2 regions of the Streptomyces sp. NBC_00690 genome follow, and region 2 is predicted to be linked to the other one. Evidence: predicted binding sites of a transcription regulator. Region 2 holds the regulator's gene; the other holds the start of a gene.
What was found. Region 2 encodes HspR, which represses chaperone genes until heat shock. Its sites were predicted from a motif close to TTGAGNNNNNNNNNCTCAA; they were not measured.
Positions count from the first base shown of each region.

Region 1: a site for HspR is predicted at 6,211-6,229, ahead of lon (endopeptidase La). Genes of this name have one in related genera too.

Region 1 covers NZ_CP109009.1:5,857,956-5,868,338, forward strand. Annotated here, with positions in the region: gene OID54_RS25835 (multifunctional oxoglutarate decarboxylase/oxoglutarate dehydrogenase thiamine pyrophosphate-binding subunit/dihydrolipoyllysine-residue succinyltransferase subunit) at 1-2,791, opposite strand, end outside; gene OID54_RS25840 (HAMP domain-containing sensor histidine kinase) at 3,092-4,186, opposite strand; gene OID54_RS25845 (response regulator transcription factor) at 4,183-4,920, opposite strand; gene OID54_RS25850 (spermidine synthase) at 5,012-5,731, opposite strand; gene lon (endopeptidase La) at 6,252-8,663, shown strand; gene OID54_RS25860 (pentapeptide repeat-containing protein) at 8,942-9,790, shown strand; gene OID54_RS25865 (lysozyme) at 9,866-10,383, opposite strand, start outside.
Region 2 covers NZ_CP109009.1:4,738,737-4,749,119, reverse strand. Annotated here, with positions in the region: gene clpB (ATP-dependent chaperone ClpB) at 1-864, opposite strand, end outside; gene OID54_RS20755 (pyridoxamine 5'-phosphate oxidase family protein) at 1,035-1,463, shown strand; gene OID54_RS20750 ((2Fe-2S)-binding protein) at 1,954-2,274, opposite strand; gene OID54_RS20745 (helix-turn-helix transcriptional regulator) at 2,643-3,626, shown strand; gene OID54_RS20740 (heat shock protein transcriptional repressor HspR) at 4,605-5,057, opposite strand; gene dnaJ (molecular chaperone DnaJ) at 5,059-6,252, opposite strand; gene grpE (nucleotide exchange factor GrpE) at 6,292-6,987, opposite strand; gene dnaK (molecular chaperone DnaK) at 6,984-8,840, opposite strand; gene OID54_RS20720 (sugar transferase) at 9,155-9,721, shown strand; gene OID54_RS20715 ((Fe-S)-binding protein) at 9,893-10,383, shown strand, end outside.

The sequences.
Region 1 (10,383 bases), 1.1 Mb from region 2:
GCCGCGGGTGGACGGTGACGTTGTCGGGGATGTTCACCTGGGACTCGGCGATCCGCTTCACGACCTCCTGGGAGATCGCGGTGGTGACCGCCACGGGGAACTCGGCCTGAGCGTCCGGAACGAGCGCCGGGGCCGGGTGGCTGGTGGCCTCGCGGACCTCCGCGAACACCTTCTCCAGCTGGCCCTGGAAGTCCTGGAGCGCCTGCTCCGCCTCTTCCAGCGTGATGTCCCCGCGACCGATCAGCGACTCGGTGTAGAGCTTGCGCACCGAGCGCTTCTTGTCGATCAGCGCCACCATCTGCGGGTTGGTGAACTGCGGGTTGTCGCCCTCGTTGTGACCGCGGCGGCGGTAGCAGATGAGGTCGATCACGACGTCCTTGTTGAACGTCTGGCGGAACTCGAACGCGAGCCGCGCCACCCGGACGCACGCCTCGGGGTCGTCACCGTTCACATGGAAGATCGGCGCCTCGATCATGCGCGCCACGTCGGTGGCGTACATCGACGAACGCGACGACTCGGGAGAGGCGGTGAAGCCCACCTGGTTGTTGATCACGACGTGGACCGTGCCGCCGGTGCGGTAGCCGCGCAGCTGCGACATGTTCAGCGTCTCGGCGACCACGCCCTGGCCGGCGAAGGCCGCGTCACCGTGGAGGGCGACCGGCAGGACGGTGAAGTCCGTGCCGCCCTTGTTGATGACGTCCTGCTTGGCGCGGGCGACGCCTTCGAGCACCGGGTCGACCGCCTCCAGGTGGGAGGGGTTGGCGACCAGCGAGACCTTGATCTGCTCGCCGTCCAGACCGGTGAAGGTGCCCTCGGCGCCCAGGTGGTACTTCACGTCACCGGAGCCGTGCATCGACTTCGGGTCGAGGTTGCCCTCGAACTCGCGGAAGATCTGCGCGTAGGACTTGCCGACGATGTTCGCCAGCACGTTCAGCCGGCCGCGGTGGGCCATGCCGATGACGACCTCGTCCAGCCGTGATTCGGCGGCCGAGTCGATGACCGCGTCCAGCAGCGGAATGACGGACTCGCCGCCCTCCAGCGAGAAGCGCTTCTGACCCACGTACTTGGTCTGGAGGAACGTCTCGAACGCCTCGGCGGCGTTCAGCCGGCGCAGGATGCGCAGCTGCTCCTCGCGCTCCGGCTTGGAGTGCGGGCGCTCCACCCGGTCCTGGATCCACTTGCGCTGCTTCGGGTCCTGGATGTGCATGAACTCGATGCCGGTGGTGCGGCAGTACGAGTCGCGCAGGACGCCCAGCACCTCGCGCAGCTTCAGCAGCGACTTGCCGGCGAACCCGCCGACGGCGAACTCGCGCTCCAGGTCCCAGAGCGTGAGGCCGTGCTCCGTGATGTCCAGGTCGGGGTGCTTGCGCTGGCGGTATTCCAGCGGGTCGGTGTCGGCCATCACATGGCCGCGGACCCGGTAGGAGTGGATCAGCTCGAAGACCCGCGCGGCCTTGGTGACGTCGTCGTCGTGCGAGGCGTCGATGTCCTTGAGCCAGCGGACCGGCTCGTACGGGATGCGCAGCGCCTCGAAGACGTCGTCGTAGAAGCCGTCCTCGCCGAGGAGGTAGTTCGCGACGACCCGCAGGAACTCGCCGGAGGCCGCGCCCTGGATCACCCGGTGGTCATAGGTGGAGGTCAGGGTCATGACCTTGGAGATGCCCAGCTTGTTCAGGGTGTCCTGGGAGGTGCCCTGGAACTCGGCCGGGTAGTCCATCGAGCCGACGCCCATGATGACCGACTGGCCGGGCATCAGACGCGGCACCGAGTGGACGGTGCCGAGGCCGCCGGGGTTGGTCAGGGAGACCGTGACCCCGGTGAAGTCGTCCATCGTCAGCTTGTTGCCGCGGGCACGGCGGACGATGTCCTCGTACGCCTGCCAGAACTCGAAGAAGTTGAACGTCTCCGCCTGCTTGATGGCGGCGACGACGAGCTGGCGGTCGCCGTTCGGCTTGACCAGGTCGATGGCGAGGCCGAAGTTGACGTGCTCCGGCTTGACCAGCGTCGGCTTGCCGTCCTTCTGGGTGAAGGAGTAGTTCATCGACGGCATGGCCTTCAGGGCCCGGACCATCGCGTACCCGATGAGGTGGGTGAAGGAGACCTTCCCGCCCCGGGCGCGCTTGAGGTGGTTGTTGATCACGATCCGGTTGTCGAAGAGCAGCTTCACCGGGACGGCGCGCACGGACGTGGCCGTGGGCACCTCCAGCGAGGCGTTCATGTTCTTCGCCACCGCGGCGGAGGGGCCGCGCAGGGTCACGAACTCGGGGCCACCTCCACCTTCAGCCGGCGCGGCCGGTTCTTCCTTCTTGGGGGCAGCGGCGGCGGGCTTCGCCGGAGCTGCCTGGGGAGCGGCAGCGGGCGCGGCCGGAGCCTGCTGCGGGGGTGCGGCCTGCTGGGCCACGGGTGCGGGTGCTGCGGGGGCTGCCGGCGTCGCGGCCTGCGCGACGGGGCGACCCGGCTGCGCCGCGCCGTTGGCGGGCGCCACAGCGGCGGGTGCGGCCGGAGCCTGGGTCACCGGTGCCGCAGCGGGCTCAGCCGCGGCCTCCGGTGACGGGCTCGCGGTCGCAGCCGTGTTCTCGGCGCCTGGCTTGTAGTCGGCGAAGAAGTCCCACCAGGCACGGTCGACCGAATTCGGGTCCTGGAGGTACTGCTGGTAGATCTCGTCGACGAGCCACTCGTTGGCACCGAAAGCGGCAGCGGGATCAATTCCCTGCGCGCTTCGGTCGGTCGTGGGGGCACCGCCCGGCCGGAGGTCGGGGGAGCTGGAGTTACTGGGGGACTGAGACGACACGGCGGCAACCGCCCTCTTCCGCTTCACAAGGTGGTGGACAGCGGGAATCAAGGCTACGCCCCTGGGGGCGAGAGGTGCAGGCTGGATGGGTCATCGTCGCGCAAGTCACACCGAAAGACGGGTTTCGGGGCCGAGAATGGCGGGAAACAAGCACGTTTTGCCGTCGGTGCGGCTATCGCTCACCCTTGAGCGGCCCCCGCGGCGCACCGCGGTCTTGGAGACCGGGGTCGCCCTCTCTGACCTTGGCGTCCCCCGGGGGCGGACAGTCGTTCCGTACGGAAGAGACCCTATGTCAACACGTCAACCGCGGGGCTGCGGAATCCCGGGGAGGGTGACCAGGATTCGGCAGCCGCGGGCTGATTCGGCCACCCCGATCCGCCCGCCGTGGAGGTCCACGGCCCAGCGCGCGATGGCCAGACCGAGCCCTGTGCCGCCGTCGCTGCCCTTCCCATGCGGAGAGGACACTTTGCCCCGGTTGAACCGCTCGAAGACCCGGTGCCGCTCCTGCTCGGGGATGCCAGGACCCTCGTCCACCACTTCCAGCTCCAGGGATTCCGGTTGACCGCCTCGACGGGCCCGGACCGTCACCCGCCCGTGCGGGGGCGAGTGCTTCACGGCGTTGTCGATCAGATTGGCGACGACCTGGTGGAGCCGTTCCGCGTCCGCGTGCGCGGTCAGCTCGGGCGGCCAGACATCCAGATGCAGATGCACATCCGTTCGGGTGTGGTGTCCTGACCCCGAGGCCAGACCGCGGCGGGCCACGGCCAGATTTGCCTCCTTCAGCACCCCTGACAGATAGGGCCACACCTCGAACCTGCTGGCCCGCAGCGGAAGGACCCCGTTGTCGAGCCGGGAGAGGTCCAGCAGGGTCTCCACCAGCCGCCCGAGACGTTCCGTCTGCTTCAGCGCGGTCCGCATCGTCTCGGGGTCCGCCGCGGACACCCCGTCCACCACGTTCTCCAGGACCGCTCGCAGCGCCGCGATGGGGGTGCGCAGTTCGTGCGAGACATTGGCGACCAGTTCCTTGCGGTGCCTGTCCACGGCCTCCAGGTCATCGGCCATGCGATTGATCGTGGAGGCGAGGTCGCCGAGTTCGTCACGGCGATCGGCGCCCCGCACCCGATGGGTGAAGTCACCGTGCGATATCCCCTTGGCCACCCGGTTCATGTCGTCCAGCGGCGCGGTGAGCCCGTGCGCCACGAACTGGGTGATCAACAGGGTCGCTATCACCGAGAAGACGGTGATGAAGCGCAGTTCCGTCGAGGTGCGCAGGGCCACCAGGACCAGCCCCGTGGTGATGAAGACCGAGACGACGACCAGCATCCCCAACTTGGTCTTGATCGAGATGGAGACCGTTCGCCGCTCGGATCGCCCCGGCCGGGGGTGGCGCCTCATGGAGCGGGCGTCTCCAGGGCGTAGCCGACCCCGTGGACCGTACGGATGCGCTCGGCGCCGATCTTGCGGCGCAGCGCCTTGATGTGGCTGTCCACGGTCCGGGTGCCGGAGGCGTCGGCCCAGTCCCAGACCTCGGCGAGCAACTGCTCCCGGGACAGGACCGCGCGGGGGGTGTTCGCGAGGCAGACCAGCAGGTCGAACTCGGTGGGCGTCAGATGGACGTCGTCGCCGCGGACCCGGACCCGGCGCTGAGCGTGGTCGATCTCCAGTTCCCCGAGGCGCAGGATGCCGCTTCGGGGCGTCACCGCGGCCAGCGCCGCCCGCTCGACCCGGCGCAGCAGGACGTGCACCCGGGCGGCCAGTTCCCGCATGGAGAACGGCTTGGTCATGTAGTCGTCGGCCCCGACGCCGAGGCCGACCAGCATGTCCGTCTCATCGTCACGCGCGGTGAGCATGAGGACGGGGACGGGCCGCTGGGCTTGTACGCGCCGGCACACCTCCAGCCCGTCGAAGCCGGGCAGCATCACGTCGAGCACCATCAGATCGGGCTGCCACGCCTGGGCGGCATCGACCGCCGCCGGGCCGTCCGAGGCCGTCTGCACGAGGAATCCCTCGGCGCGGAGCCGGGCGGCGATGGCGTCCACGATCGTCGTGTCGTCCTCGACGACCAGCACCCGGCGCTGGGCCCCTGGTGTGGCGCTGGCGCCGTTGTGGGTGGTCTGCGTCTGTTCCATCGCCCGCCCCTGTGAGCGCTCTCATGAGGTTTACGCTCGTTGTAGATCCGGTGTGTAGCTCAGCAGCGTAAGGGCATACATGCGCTCTGGGCTACGCAGGGTGAATGGCGAGGTGGACCACGTCAGGCACTCCTCGGACAACGGGGATCTCCTCGGTCCGCACCCCGGTGAACCCGGCTTTCCGCAGCGCTTGTTCAAAGGCGGGCGATGGCTGGGCGGACCATACGGCGAGTACGCCCTGCGGTCGCAGCACCCGTCCGCACAGGGCGAGGCCCCGCGGCGTGTAGAGGGCCTCGTTGTCGTCCGTGACGGTCCAGTCCGGGCCGTTGTCGATATCCAGACACAGCGCGTCGTAGCGCTCGCTCGTGGTTCGAAGGTGGGCCAGGAGATCACCGCGGACGATCACGGTCCGGGGATCGGCGAGAGCGGGGGCGGAGATCCGGGCGAAGGGCCCGGACAGATGCCAGTCGACGATCGCGTCCTCGCGCTCGACGACGGCGATATGTCGCCATCGCGGGTCTCTGGCGGCCCGGGCGAGCGAGAAGCCGACCCCCAGCCCGCCGATGAGTAGCGCGGGATCGCGCCGACCTGCCAGGGCGTCGGCGGCTGCGTCGATGAGCAGCCGTTCGGAGCGCCCGTCGGAGGTGTCCATCAGGAAGCACCCGTTGGCGATGATCTCGTGGTGCTCGCCGCGCCGCCGCAGCACGATCTCGCCCCAGGGGCCGTCACGCCGGTCGAGCGTGACGGGAAGGGGTGCGACCAGCGTGGTGGATGGGTTCGCGCGTGGAAACACGGGTGACCTCCGGTCCATCGGGTGGGTGGTCATCGTGTCCGCGATGTCTGCCCCGGGCATCTGCTTTTGGCCAAGGCGGGGTGTACGGGGTCGATGGTGGGCGCGCGGTGTGCGGTGGGGTGGTACGGGGTGCTCTGGGGGCGCATGGGGCGTGCGGTGGGTATCGGTCGTCGGGGCGGGCCCGTGCGGTCCACGGCTGGTGAGGGAGCTGGCCGCGATCACGGCCATCGGCAGCTGTACGGGGATGCGTCCCGGCCCGCGGCCCAGAGGATTCTTCGGCACTTCGACGGCACTGTCGTCCGGCCCGTGCTTCACGCTCTGATCCCCCTGAGGGGCGAGTCCCTCGCGCACCCCTCGTATCGCTCCCCGGTGCACATCTATGAGAAGAACCAGGTCAGGGCCGGGTCAGAGGCTGGCGCGAGGGAGTGGCCGGGGAGATCGCCCAGAGCGAACAGGGTGCGGGGAACATCTTGGGGGCTTCCTGCATTGAGAGGTTATTGAGTCGATAGAGCTCAACTTCACTGCCTAAGGGGAGATCATGGCTGCTGAGTCCCAGACGTTCACACCGCTCACCCTGCCCGTGCTGCCGCTCGATGACGAGGTCGTGCTGCCCGGAATGGTGGTGCCGCTGGACCTGACCGACACCGAGGTGAGAGCAGCGGTGGAGGCCGCACAGGCCGCCTCCCGCTCCGAGAACAGCAAGCCCACGGTGCTCCTTGTTCCACGCGTCGACGGCAACTACGCCGGGACCGGTGTGCTCGGGACGATCGAGCAGGTCGGACGGCTCTCCGACGGTGACCCCGGAGCGCTCATCCGCGGCCGTGGCCGGGTGCGCATCGGCGCGGGCACCACCGGACCCGGGGCCGCCCTGTGGGTCGAGGGCACCCGTATCGACGAAATCGTGCCCGACCCGCTGCCCGGTCAGATCACCGAGCTGGTGAAGGAGTACAAGGCCCTCGCCACCGACTGGTTGAAGAAGCGCGGGGCCTGGCAGGTCGTGGACCGCGTGCAGCAGATCGACGATGTCTCCCAGCTCGCCGACAACAGCGGGTACTCACCCTTCCTGACCACCGCACAGAAGATCGAACTGCTGGAGACGGCCGACCCGATCGCCCGGCTGAAGCTCGCCACCGAGCAACTGCGAGAGCACCTCGCCGAGCAGGACGTCGCCGAGTCCATCGCCAAGGACGTCCAGGAAGGCGTCGACAAGCAGCAGCGCGAATTCCTGCTGCGCCGCCAGCTCGAAGCCGTCCGCAAGGAACTGCGGGAGATCAACGGCGAGGACGGCGAGGACGAGTCCGACGACTACCGGACCCGCGTCGAAGCCGCCGATCTGCCCGAGAAGGTGCGCGAGGCCGCCCTCAAGGAGGTCGAGAAGCTGGAGCGGGCCAGCGATCAGAGCCCCGAAGGCTCCTGGATCCGCACCTGGCTGGACACCGTCCTCGAACTGCCGTGGAACGAGCGCACCGACGACCAGTACGACATCGCGGGCGCCAAGGCCGTCCTCGACGCCGAGCACGCCGGCCTTCAGGACGTGAAGGAGCGGATCACCGAGTACCTGGCCGTGCGCAAGCGGCGCCTCGACCGAGGGCTCGGAGTCGTCGGCGGGCGGCGTGGCGGAGCCGTGCTCGCGCTGGTAGGACCTCCGGGTGTCGGAAAGACCTCGTTGGGAGAATCGGTCGCGCACGCCATGGGACGCAAGTTCGTCAGGGTCGCCCTCGGCGGCGTCCGTGACGAGGCCGAGATCCGTGGCCACCGGCGCACCTACGTCGGTGCGCTGCCCGGTCGTATCGTCCGGGCGGTCAAGGAGGCCGGCTCGATGAACCCGGTCGTTCTCCTCGACGAGATCGACAAGGTCGGCTCGGACTTCCGCGGCGACCCGGCCGCGGCCCTCCTCGAAGTCCTGGACCCCGCACAGAACCACACCTTCCGTGACCACTACCTGGAGGTCGAGCTCGATCTGAGCGATGTCGTCTTCCTGGCCACCGCCAATGTGCTGGAGGCCATCCCGGAGGCGCTGCTCGACCGGATGGAACTGGTCCGGCTGGACGGCTACACCGAGGACGAGAAGGTCGTCATCGCCCGGGACCACCTGCTGCCGCGCCAGCTGGAGCGGGCGGGCCTGGAGAAGGACGAGGTCGTCCTGGAGGACTCGGCGCTGCGCAAGCTCGCCGGCGAGTACACCCGTGAGGCGGGCGTGCGAAACCTGGAGCGTTCCGTCGCCAGGCTGCTGCGCAAGGTCGCGGCCCAGCACGAGCTCGGCGACCGGGAGCTGCCGTTCACCATCGGCGCGGAGCAACTGCGCCCGCTGATCGGACGGCCGCATCATGTGCCGGAGTCGGCGCAGGACCCGGCCGAACGCCGTACCGCCGTGCCCGGTGTCGCCACCGGACTCGCGGTCACCGGCGCGGGCGGCGATGTGCTCTTCGTCGAAGCGTCCCTCGCCGATCCGGAGACGGGAGCCTCCGGGCTCACCCTCACCGGCCAGCTGGGCGATGTGATGAAGGAGTCGGCACAGATCGCCCTGAGCTTCCTGCGCTCGCGCGGAGCCGAGCTGGAACTGCCCGTGGGTGACCTGAAGGACCGGGGCGTGCACATCCACTTCCCGGCCGGATCGGTGCCCAAGGACGGCCCGAGCGCCGGCATCACCATGACGACCGCGCTCGCCTCGCTGCTCTCCGGACGCCAGGTGCGCACGGACGTGGCGATGACCGGAGAGGTCTCCCTGACCGGTCGGGTCCTGCCCATCGGCGGCTTGAAGCAGAAGCTGCTGGCCGCCCACCGGGCGGGCATCACCACCGTGGTGATCCCCAAGCGGAACGAGGCGGACCTGGACGATGTGCCCCAGGAGATCCTGGACACGCTCCAGGTGCACCCGGTGACGGACGTTCGCCAGGTGCTGGAGCTGGCGCTGTCCCCGGCCGACGTACTGGTTCCGGCAGCGGCCTGAGCCGGGTCGGTCCCGGGCGGGGCAGCTGCCCCGCCCGGGACCGACCCGGCCGCCTCCCTCGGGGGAGGAGACCACCCCCGATAGAGAAGCCAGAAGGGGCCGCACTCTCCCCTGCGGCCCCTTCGCCCTGTGCCCCGCAGCCATGAGCGCGGAGTCGGCGCACAAAAGGCACCCGCTGGCACCAACAGCACCCACCCCACCCAGGGGCATCAATGAGGGCGCGTCGTCGCACAGACCGGTAGGCGCGAGCAGCCCCCGGCAGCCCGCACAATGGGGCCATGGAGTCCACTGAACCGCAGGTCGGCGCCCTCACCCTGCGGGCCGACTGCACCAACTGTTTCGGCCTGTGCTGTGTGGCCCTCCCCTTCGGACGTTCCACGGACTTCGCCGTCGACAAACCGGCCGGCACCCCCTGCGCCCGGCTGAACGACGACTTCGGCTGCTCCATCCACACCCGACTGCGCACCAGCGGATTCACCGGATGCACCGTCTACGACTGCTTCGGCGCCGGCCAGAAGGTCTCCCAGGTCACCTTCGGCGGTGAGGACTGGCGCCGAAAGCCCGGGGCGGCTCCCACCATGTTCGCGGCCTTCCCCGTCGTACGACAGCTTCATGAGCTGCTCTGGTACCTCGCCGAATCCCTCACCCTGGCCCCGGCCCGCGAGCTTCACGGCGCGCTGCGGGAACTGCTCGTTCAGACCGAGGACCTGACCCTGCTGTCCGCGGACGACCTCGCGGCCCTCGATGTTCCGGCTCATCGGCAGCGCGTCAACGTCCTGCTGCTGCGCACCAGCGAACTGGTGCGGGCCGGGGCCCGCCCGGCGGGCAAGGGGGGCAAGGGGCGCCGCCCGAAGGACCGACGCGGCGCAGACCTCATGGGCGCTCGACTGCGCGGGGCCGATCTGCGGGGCACCAGCCTGCGCGGCGCCTGTCTCATCGCCGCGGACCTGCGGGGCGCCGATCTGCGGCAGACCGACCTCATCGGCGCGGACCTGCGCGACGCCGACCTTTCGGGCGCCGATCTGACGGGTGCGATCTTTCTGACCCAGCCGCAGGTCAACGCGGCACGCGGCGACGGCGCGACCCGGCTGCCGACGGCGCTGGACCGCCCCGCGCACTGGTCCTGACCACGGGCCAGGGCCATAAGGGAAGCGCGGGACGGTCTCAGAGCAGGCGACGCCTGGCCGCGCCGGGCTGTCGGTTCAGCCGTTGGCCAGGGCCACGACCCGATCGAGTGCTCCGTTGAACTTGTTGTGATCGCCGACGATCGGCCCGGACGAGGTGTACTGCCACATGGTCTGCACCGGCCAGCCGGCCGGCAGGGTGCCCGGCGCCGTGTTGTAGCGGGCGATCCACAGCGGATTGACCGCACCGAAGCCGGCGTGGTCCCCGGTGCACTGCGTCCACCAACTCGTCGCGGTGTAGATCACGGCGTCCCGACCGGTGCGCGCCTTGTACCGGGCGAGGAAGTCCTTGATCCAGGTGACCATCCCGGACTGGGTCTTGCCGTAACAGGCGTCCCCGTACGGGTTCCACTCGATGTCGAGCGCACCCGGCAGGGTCCGACCGTCCGCGGTCCACGCCCCGCCCCGGTCGACGAAGTAGTCCGCCTGGGTGGCACCGGTCGCCGTGTCGGGGGTGGCGAAGTGATAGGTGCCGCGGATCATTCCGACGTCGTAAGAGCCGTCGTACTGCTGACTGAAGTAGGGGTTCTTGTAGT
Region 2 (10,383 bases):
GCCCGCGCCGACGACCGTGTGGAGTTCGTCGATGAAGGTGATGATCTGGCCGTCGCTGCCCTTGATCTCGGACAGGACGGTCTTCAGCCGTTCCTCGAATTCACCGCGGTACTTTGCACCTGCGACCATCGCCCCGAGGTCGAGCGAGACCAGCCGCTTGTTCTTCAGCGACTCGGGCACATCACCCTTGATGATGCGCTGGGCGAGTCCCTCCACGACGGCGGTCTTGCCGACACCGGGTTCGCCGATGAGGACCGGATTGTTCTTGGTGCGTCGGGACAGCACCTGGACAACCCGGCGGATCTCCTGGTCACGGCCGATGACCGGGTCGAGCTTGCCCTCCCGGGCAGCCGCCGTGAAGTCCGTACCGAACTTCTCCAGCGCCTTGTACTGGCCCTCCGGATCCGCGGTGGTCACGCGCCTGCCTCCCCGTACGGTTTCGAATGCATTGAGCAGCCGCTGCGCGCTCGCGCCCTGTGCGGCCAGCACCTCGCCTGCCTGTCCGCCCTTGACGGCGAGGCCGATCAGCAGGTGCTCGGTGGAGAGGTAGTCATCGCCGAGTTCCTTGGCCTGCTTGGCCGCATCCGCGATGACGGCGAGGAACTCACGATTGGGCTGCGGGGGCGCGACGGTGGAACCGGTGACGCTCGGCTGTCCGGCCAGCAGCCGTTCGGCCCCGGCGCGCACGGCGGCCTGGTCCGCCTCGACCGCGACCAGCAGATCGATGATGTTCTCGTTCTCCTGGCCGGCGAGCAGGGCCAGCAGCAGATGCGCCGGCGTCAGATCGGGGTGCCCATCGGTCACGGCCCGACTGGTGGCGTTGTTGATCGCTTCCCGGCTCTTGTTGGTCAGCTCGGCGTCCACGCGCGCTCTCTCCTCCGTGCAGGTATCGCTTCATCCCTAACAGCCACTAGCACTGACTCATACAACCTGCATAAAGTTGAGCGTATTCCACTCAACCTCGTTGCGCCAGCCATCTGCTATCCCGCCATCCCGAGCCATGGTCGATCACGGAGCGCAACTACGCTGTACGCATGGCCCATGACCTATCCCACCTCAGCCCCGAGTATCTGGCGTTCTGGCAGGAGCGCCATCTGTGCACCCTGACGACCTTGCGACCGGACGGTAGTCCTCATGTCGTACCGGTGGGCGTGACCTACGACCACGATCAGCGCCTGGCACGAGTGATCACCAATCGCCAGAGCAGAAAGATCGCCCATGTCCTCCGATCAGCGGAAGAAGCGGAAGCCGGCGGAGGTGCGGACGGGGCCCGGGTGGCCGTGTGCCAGCTCGACCACGCCCGCTGGGCGACCCTGGAGGGCCTGGCCCGGGTCCGTACGGAACCGGAGCTGGTCGCGGACGCGGTACGGCGGTACGCGGAGCGCTACGGGCGCACACCCGGGCCCAACCCGGACCGGGTGCTGATCGAGATCGCCGTGGACAAGGCGCTCGGGCGCGCCTGACGTCCGCCGCCACTCTTGGCCCCCGCCGCTCCTGTTCCCGCTGTTCCTGTTCCCGCTGTTCCTGTTCCCGCTGTTCCTGTTCCCGCTGTTCTTGAACGAGCCGCCGCCCATAGGGCCGACGACCGTCCATGAAGCCCGCTGACGACTCGATTGAACGCCCGGCCCGCCCGGTGCGTGCCAGAAGGTAGGACCACCGGGATCACACCCGGCTCACATCGGGGGGCGCATGCTCGCACCCGGCCAGCAGGCATCGACGGCTTCCGCCGTTCGGAACCATCCACCCCGGGCACCCGGGCGACCTCTACATGGCCGTTGCACGGCCTGTGCACAGCCAACGGGCCCACGAAGGCGGTACGGAACGCACCGTGGGCCCGTCCTTTGGCGGACGGGCCCACGGGAAAAGCACAGTGGTGCCATCGCGTTTCAGGTCCGCGATGGCACCACTGTGTGGGGGAAGTACCCGAGCGATCTTTTTCGACGGGGGAATCGCTCAGGCACTGCGGGGGGTGGCGGTGGTGGTGTCGGGCTCGACCATCTGCTGGTCGCGCTGGTCGAGGTTGACAAAGATCATTCCGTACCGGATGGCGCACCGGACGGGCTGCGGCGCTCCGCGGGGCCTGCGCAGGCACCGGTATGCGCGGACGTCCTCGTCCTCCTCGCGCGCCACGACGATCGGCTCTCCGAACAAAGTGACCATCAACGAGTCGCCACGGTGGGGGATTGCCGTGACGAGGTCGATGAAATGCCACCCCGAGCGGTATGCCGTAGCCATCTCACGCCGGAAGACCCGGTCGTCCGGTGGAACGGTCATGCTTCTGTGCCGTTGTTCGAAGTGACACTCCGAGAGGACACACCAGCGACAGCCGGTGGTTTGCCGCCCCAAGAGGGCTCACCAAGAGTGACCGCACCACTGGGTGGAGCAGCACCCCAGGAGGGCTCCGCGTGGGTCACCGCGGTACCCGGCTTGTCCCAGGAGTATTCACCGGAGGCCACCGCGCCTAGCGTGGCCGCCGTTATGGCAAGAGCACAAAGAGCACGTAGCGTCCTAGACATGGGTGATCTCCACCTCTTTTGATCATTCCTCCTCCCCCGCGCATAAGACGATGTCTCACTCCGAACGCTTGCACCAGCGACGGCAGGCATCATGTTCCTGAATTGCAGGAGCCTGAGGGGGTGCATATGACGTCGAATGGGGGCGAATCCGGACACCCTCACACAGACGGTGAGCTGTGCGAGGTGGGGAAACGTCTGTACATCACCGCTCTGCGCACCGGGAGAATCGCCCGGTCAGAAGCGGAACCCGCACCTTGTCTCTTTGACCTCGCCCTGCTGCACCCTGATCCCGACGACGCTCAATGGCTGCGCCCGGTCCCACCAACGACCGCGCTGACACAGCTGATACACCCCATTGAGCGTGAGATCCAAGAGCGGCGACGACGAACGGTCGCTCTGACCGACGCACTTGAGCCATTCATGGCCTTCACCGCTCAGAATTCCACCGTGCCGCAAGGGATAACCGTCCTTGAGGGCCTCAACCGCATCAACACGACCCTCGACCAGGTCACTGCGGACTGCACGGAGGAGCTGCTGACGGTGCAGCCCGGGAGCGGCCGACAGCCGCACATCCTGGAGAAGGCGTTGCGCAGGGTGGAGCCCCTGATCGAGCGGGGAGTACGGATGCGCACGCTCTACCAGCACACCGCGCGCCACCACCCCGCCACGCTCGCCTACATGGAGAAGGTCGGGCCGTCGGGCGTGGAGGTGCGCACGCTGGAGGAGATAATCGACCGGCTGATCATCGTGGACCGCAAGGTGGCGTTCATCCCGGCGAGCAGCGATCGGCTCTCGGCACTTGAGCTGCGACACAAGGGCATCGTGGAGTACCTGGTCGGGGTGTTCGAGCAGTTCTGGCTGCACGGACTGCCGTGGGAGGAGCCCGTGTCCTACGGTCCCGACCTGGACGGCATCACCGGCGTCCAGCGCTCCATCGCCAAGCTCCTGGTGGAGGGCCACGTGGATGAGGCCATCGCCCGCCGCCTGGGGATGAACGTGCGGACCTGCCGGGCCCACATCGCCAAACTCGGGTCGTCGCTCGGGAGCGGTAGCCGTACGCAACTCGGCTTCTTGATCGCCCAATCGGGGATTCTGGATCACGATTCCTGATGAATGTCCGATATATGGGCGCGTAAGAGGAGGACAAGGTCTTCATAGTTCGACCTGAAACCATCGCTCCCCGGCTCAAGAATGACGGGCGCGACGGATGAGTCGACGGGCACCGGCCGAGCGCTTCTCGCGACATCGCGAGGGGCGCTCGGCCGGCCGCCGAAGAAGCGCGGCAAACATCAGCGGACGGGGGCCAAACGGGGGAAGGACCGGGCGAAGCCGGCACCGACCGAGCCGAAGGAGCCTAAGGAGCCAACGGCGGGGTCGTCCGTTGCACCGCCCGGGCGCCGTGCCGATGGGCATACGGCCGCAGACCGGCCCCTTGGGGCAGCCAATGGCTCCTATGGGCACGGAGGTTGCATCCAGGGGCTTAGGCGCCCTTCTGAGGGCCTATCGGGCAGGGCTACCACCCGGGGGCGCCCCAATGCGGGCAAGCCCGGTGGAACCCGCAGGGAAGCCCTCCACGGGGCCTTCTCGCCCCGGGCCCTCCTACTCTCCGCGAACAACGCCCGTCGCGGGGCCGGCCGGCGTGAGAACCACTCGCTGCCACCCTCCGTGACGGAAGCCGCCCCCAAGGCCGCTCTCAACCAGGCACACGGCCCCGTGCGTGACCCGTGCGGAACGACCGTCAACGAGCGGTTGGGCGGTCGAGATGCCGTGGAGGTGGCGCACCCGCTCGTGCGCTCCGTACGAAGCCCCGCTGGCCTCACGTACCCACGGACGGCCCGTACAACAAACGCCACACCGGCCGCCGACCTCTATGGCCCACGCGCCCAACGTTCGAAGCCCGCCCCCCCCACGCCATCTATTCGCCAACGCAAAAGCCCGGCCCCGGGGGCGAACCCCTCAAGGAACCGGGCGAAAGCGGCCACGACTGAGCAGCCACGACTGATGGACGGCAACGGCAATGTGGGCCGCACCTGAGCCCCGCCGTGGGCAACGGGACAGCGCCGTGACGCCGTACCCGTACCCAAAGGGCTAGTCGACCCGCTTGGGTCGCCACACCACCAGGGCACTCGCCTGCTGGACGTCCTGATACGGCACCAGATCGCGCCGGTACGAAGCATGGACCTGGGCCTCGCGCTGCTGCATCGCCGCCGCAGCGCCCTCGACCGCGGCGGACAGCTCCGCCACGCGGGACTGGAGCGCCGCGACCTGGTTCTCCAGCTCGATGATGCGCTTGATCCCAGCCAAGTTGATGCCCTCGTCCTGCGACAGCTGCTGGACGGTGCGCAGGAGTTGGATGTCACGGGCGGAGTAACGACGGCCCCGCCCGGCCGTGCGGTCGGGCGAGACCAGACCCAGCCTGTCGTACTGCCGCAGGGTCTGCGGATGTAGACCGGAGAGCTGGGCTGCAACGGAGATCACGTATACGGGTGACTCGTCGGTCAGTTGATACGGGTTACGACTGCGTCCGGCCCGGCCGTCCATCTCATGCTCCCTTCGCGGCCTGGAACAGCTCGGCCCGCGGGTCCTCGTCCACGGTGGCTTCGCGGTAGGCCGTCAGCGCTTCCTTCGCCTTGTCGCTCAGCTCCTCGGGAACCGCGACCTCGACGGTGACCAGCAGGTCCCCGCGGGTGCCGTCCTTGCGGACCGCTCCCTTGCCGCGTGCTCGCATGGTCCGCCCGTTAGGTGTCCCCGCGGGCAGTTTCAAGGTGACCGGAGGGCCGCCCAGCGTGGGCACCTTCACCTCACCGCCGAGCACCGCCTCCGGGTAGGTGACGGGCACGGTGACCGTGAGGTTGTCGCCCTTGCGGCCGAAGACCGGGTGGTCGCCGACGTGCACCACGACGTAGAGGTCTCCCGCGGGACCGCCCCGCTCTCCGGGTGCGCCCTTGCCGCGCAGCCGGATGCGCTGCCCGTCCGAGACGCCCGGGGGAATCCTGACCTGCATGGTGCGCGAGGAGCGGGCCCGCCCGCTGCCCTTGCAGACCTCGCAGGGGTCCTGGGCGATCAGCCCGCGACCCTTGCAGTCCACGCACGGGTCGGTCAGCGAGAAGGACCCGCTGCCGCCGCGTGAGACCTGCCCGGTGCCGACACAGGTCGGGCACACCCTGGGTGAGCCGTTCTTGTCGCCGGTGCCCGCGCACGCCGCACAGGCGGCGGAGCTGGACATCCGCAGCGGAACCGTGGCCCCGTCGACCGCCTCGGTGAAGCTCAGCGTGACCTCGGACTCGATGTCCTGGCCGCGGCGCGGCTGGACCCGGGTGCCCGGGCCGCCCGCCCCGCGGTTGAACAGACCGCCGAAGACGTCTCCCAGCCCGCCGCCGAAGCCACCGGCTCCACCGGCCCCGGGCTGTTGTCCGCCCTGGGCGCCCCCGAAGAGGTCACCCAGGTCGAAGTTGAACGAGCCACCGGCAGCGCCGGGCCCGGGTCGGAAGCCACCGTTGCCGAAGAGGGCGCGTGCCTCGTCGTACTCCTTGCGCCGCTTGGGGTCGCCGAGGATGTCATTGGCCTCGGAGATCTCCTTGAAGCGCTCCTCCGCCTTGACATCGCCCTTGTTGGCGTCCGGGTGGAACTCGCGGGCGAGCTTGCGGTACGCCTTCTTGATCTCGGCTTCGGTGGCGTCCTTGGGGACGCCGAGAACCTTGTAGTAGTCCTTCTCGACGAAGTCCTTCGTGCTCATCGACGTCCCTCCTTCCGAACCGTCACTGCTGTCAACGCGTCAGCCCTCGTCCGGGCCACCGCTCTCCTCGTCGCTCGCCGCCTCGTCCTTGCCGCCGGCCGCTCCCGGCTGGGGCTCGGCCACCGCGACCCGAGCGGGCCTAATGGTCCGCTCGCCGATGCGATACCCCGGCTGGAGCACCGCGACGCATGTGGTCTCGGTGACGTCCGGCGCGTAGCTGTGCATCAGCGCCTCGTGGATCGTCGGGTCGAAGGGCTCGCCCTCCTTGCCGAACTGCTGGAGTCCCATCTTGGCGACCGAGGTCTCCAGGGACTCGGCGACGGACTTGAAGCCGCCCACCAACTCCCCGTGCTCCCGGGCACGCCCGATGTCGTCCAGGACCGGAAGCAGTTCGGTCAGCAAGGACGCCATGGCGATCTCCTTGACCGTGATCCGATCCCGATCCACCCGACGGCGGTAGTTCTGGTACTCGGCCTGGACCCGCTGGAGGTCGCCCGTGCGCTCGGTGAGCGCGGTGCGTGCCTGGTCCAGCTGCGCGGTCAGGGCCGTGACCTTGGCTGCGTCCCCCGCCGGGGCCGACGCACCCGCCTTGTCGGCGGGAACGTCGGTCCCGGTGGTGTCGTCGGACGCGGCGCCGTCTGCCTCGGTGCCGGCGGAATTCGCCTCGCTCGGGTCGTTCACTTCGTGCTCGTCGTGCTCACCGTGCTTGTCGAATCCCGGAGTCTCCTCCGTCACGCGGCACCACCCTTGGTGTCCTTGTCGTCGTCGATGATCTCGGCGTCGACGACGTCGTCCGCGCTGTCCGCAGTCGCGCCCGCGGCGTCACCCTGGGCACCGCCGGCGGCCTGCTGCGCCTGGGCGTCGGCGTACATGGCCTGCCCCAGCTTCTGCGAGACGGCCGCGACCTTCTCGGTGGCGGTGCGGATCTCCGCGACGTCCTCGCCCTTGAGCTTTTCCTTCAGCTCGGTGATCGAGGTCTCCACCTCGGTCTTCACATCGGCGGGGACCTTGTCCTCGTTGTCCTTGAGGAACTTCTCGGTCTGGTAGACCAGCTGCTCGCCCTGGTTGCGCGTCTCGGCGGCCTCGCGGCGGCGGTGGTCCTCCTCCTGGTACTGCTCGGCCTCCTGGCGCATCCGGTCGACCTCGTCCTTCGGCAGCGAGGAGCCGCCGGTGACGGTCATCTTCTGCTCCTTGCCCGTGCCCAGGTCCTTCGCGGTCACGTGCATGATGCCGTTGGCGTCGATGTCGAAGGAGACCTCGATCTGCGGGACGCCACGCGGGGCCGGCGGCAGACCGGTCAGCTCGAACATCCCGAGCTTCTTGTTGTACGCCGCGATCTCGCGCTCGCCCTGGTAGACCTGGATCTGCACGGACGGCTGGTTGTCCTCGGCCGTCGTGAAGATCTCCGAGCGCTTCGTCGGAATCGTGGTGTTCCGCTCGATGAGCTTGGTCATGATGCCGCCCTTGGTCTCAATGCCGAGGGACAGCGGGGTCACGTCGAGGAGCAGGACGTCCTTGACCTCGCCCCTGAGGACACCGGCCTGGAGCGAGGCGCCGATGGCGACGACCTCATCCGGGTTCACACCCTTGTTGGCTTCCTTGCCGCCGGTCAGCTCCTTGACGAGCTCTGCGACGGCGGGCATCCGGGTGGAACCACCGACGAGCACCACGTGGTCGATCTCGGACAGGGCGATGCCCGCGTCCTTGATGACGTTGTGGAACGGGGTCTTGCAGCGGTCCAGCAGGTCAGCGGTCAGCTGCTGGAACTGGGCGCGCGTGAGCTTCTCGTCCAGGTGCAGCGGGCCCTCGGCGGACGCGGTGATGTACGGGAGGTTGATCGACGTCTCCGTGGAGGAGGACAGCTCGATCTTCGCCTTCTCCGCCGCCTCGCGCAGACGCTGGATGGCCATCTTGTCCTTGGCCAAGTCCACGCCGTGACCGTTGGCGAACTGCTTCACCAGGTAGTCGACGACACGCTGGTCCCAGTCGTCACCACCGAGGTGGTTGTCACCGTTGGTGGCCTTCACCTCGACCACGCCGTCGCCGATCTCCAGCAGCGAGACGTCGAAGGTGCCGCCACCGAGGTCGAAGACGAGGATGGTCTGGTCGTCCTTGTCGAGGCCGTACGCCAGGGCTGCGGCGGTCGGCTCGTTGACGATGCGCAGGACGTTGAGGCCCGCGATCTCACCGGCCTCCTTGGTGGCCTGACGCTCGGAGTCGTTGAAGTACGCGGGAACGGTGATCACCGCGTCGGAGACCTTGTCGCCCAGGTACGCCTCGGCGTCACGCTTGAGCTTCTGCAGAATGAAGGCGCTCATCTGCTGCGGGTTGAACGTCTTGCCGTCGATCTCGATCTTCCAGTCAGTGCCCATGTGGCGCTTGACCGATCGAATGGTCCTGTCGACGTTGGTAACCGCCTGGCGCTTGGCGACCTCGCCGACCAGCACCTCACCGTTCTTCGCAAAGGCGACGACGGACGGCGTGGTCCTGGCACCCTCGGCGTTGGTGATGACGGTGGGCTCGCCGCCCTCCAGAACGCTGACGACGGAGTTAGTCGTGCCCAGGTCGATGCCGACCGCACGTGCCATGTCAATTCCTCCAGCTGACTACTTGAGTGGATCTGGCTCAAGGATGCACGAACCCTGCGAACGAGTCAACAGACCTGAGTCCACCCCACTCAACTTTTATCCAGCACTTATGTGCAGCTTCCCTCTCCCGACCTTCATAGGCGTGGCGCAGCAACCCCTCCCGCACCATCTGCAAGAGTCATGCCCGCAATATCCATAAATGATCCGATAGTGGCGACCGAACGGCCACAGCTCATGGACGGGCCGGCAGCCTCAGGGACGGACCGGCAGTAACGCCCCGGGCCGGGCCACCGAACGAGGGGGAAAGGCGCGCCATGCCCGACCGACAGACGGTGGCACCTGCGAAGCGGGCCCTCGACCTCCTCGGCGCCCTGACCCTCCTGATCCTCCTATCCCCCCTACTGCTCGCCGTCGGCGCGACCGTTCGGGTGAGCCGCCCCGGACCCGCCCTCGTCCGCAGACGCCGGGTCGGACTGGGCGGCACACCGTTCGACATGCTGGCCTTCCAGGCATCGCCGTCGACGCCGCTCGGACGGAGGTTGCGCCACCACTTCCTCGACCAGCTCCCCCAGCTGGTCAATGTGGTCCGCGGCGAGATGTCCCTGGTGGGCCCGCGCCCCCTCTCCCCACAGAAGGCGGCGACCTGCCCGGATCGCGCCCGAATGGCCGTACGTCCGGGAATCACCGGCCTCTGGCAGATCAGCGGGCGCTCAGGGCTGCCCTGGGAGGAGATGGCGATCCTCGATCTGCACTACGCGCAGGAATGCTGGCTGGGCCTGGACCTGATGATCCTGCTGCGGACCGTGCCCGCCTGCGTACGCGGTCGAGGCCCGCGCATCGCCCCCGACCATAGGGAACACAGTCGGGCAAGGCTTGCCTGAGCGACACAGATCACCGACCCGGTAACTACAGTGCGACGGCAGAACTGGGTACGCTCAGCACGAATCGAATAAGTTACCGCTTAGTAGTATGCGGGTACCTGTCCCGTGGGCCGCCCTCCGCGGTCGTCCCGCTGGACCTTTCCAGACCTCGCAGGCCCGAGGAGTCCCGAAATGCAACTCGCCGCGATCATCGTGTCGCTGGTCCTGACCGTGGTTGGCGTTGCGCTCATCGCCCGAGCCGTCGCGCAGATCTACCACTTCGTCAAACTCGGCCAGCCCGTGCCCGCAGGCAGCCGCACCGACAACCCCCGAGGGCGCACGATCACCCTGGCCAAGGAGTTCCTGGGGCACACCCGGATGAACCGGTGGGGCATCGTGGGCTTCGCCCACTGGTTCGTCGCGATCGGCTTCCTCACCCTGCCGCCGACACTGGCCCAGGCGTACGGCCAACTCTTCCAGGCCGATTGGATGCTCCCCGTCCTCGGCGGCTTCGTGCCGTTCGAGATGTACATCGAGTTCATCGGTCTGATGACCGTCGTCGGCATCCTGACGCTGATGGCGATCCGGTTGCTCAACCTCCCCTCGCGCGCCGGTCGCAAGTCCCGCTTCGCCGGCTCCAAGGCGTGGCAGGCGTACTTCGTCGAGTACGTCATCCTCACCAT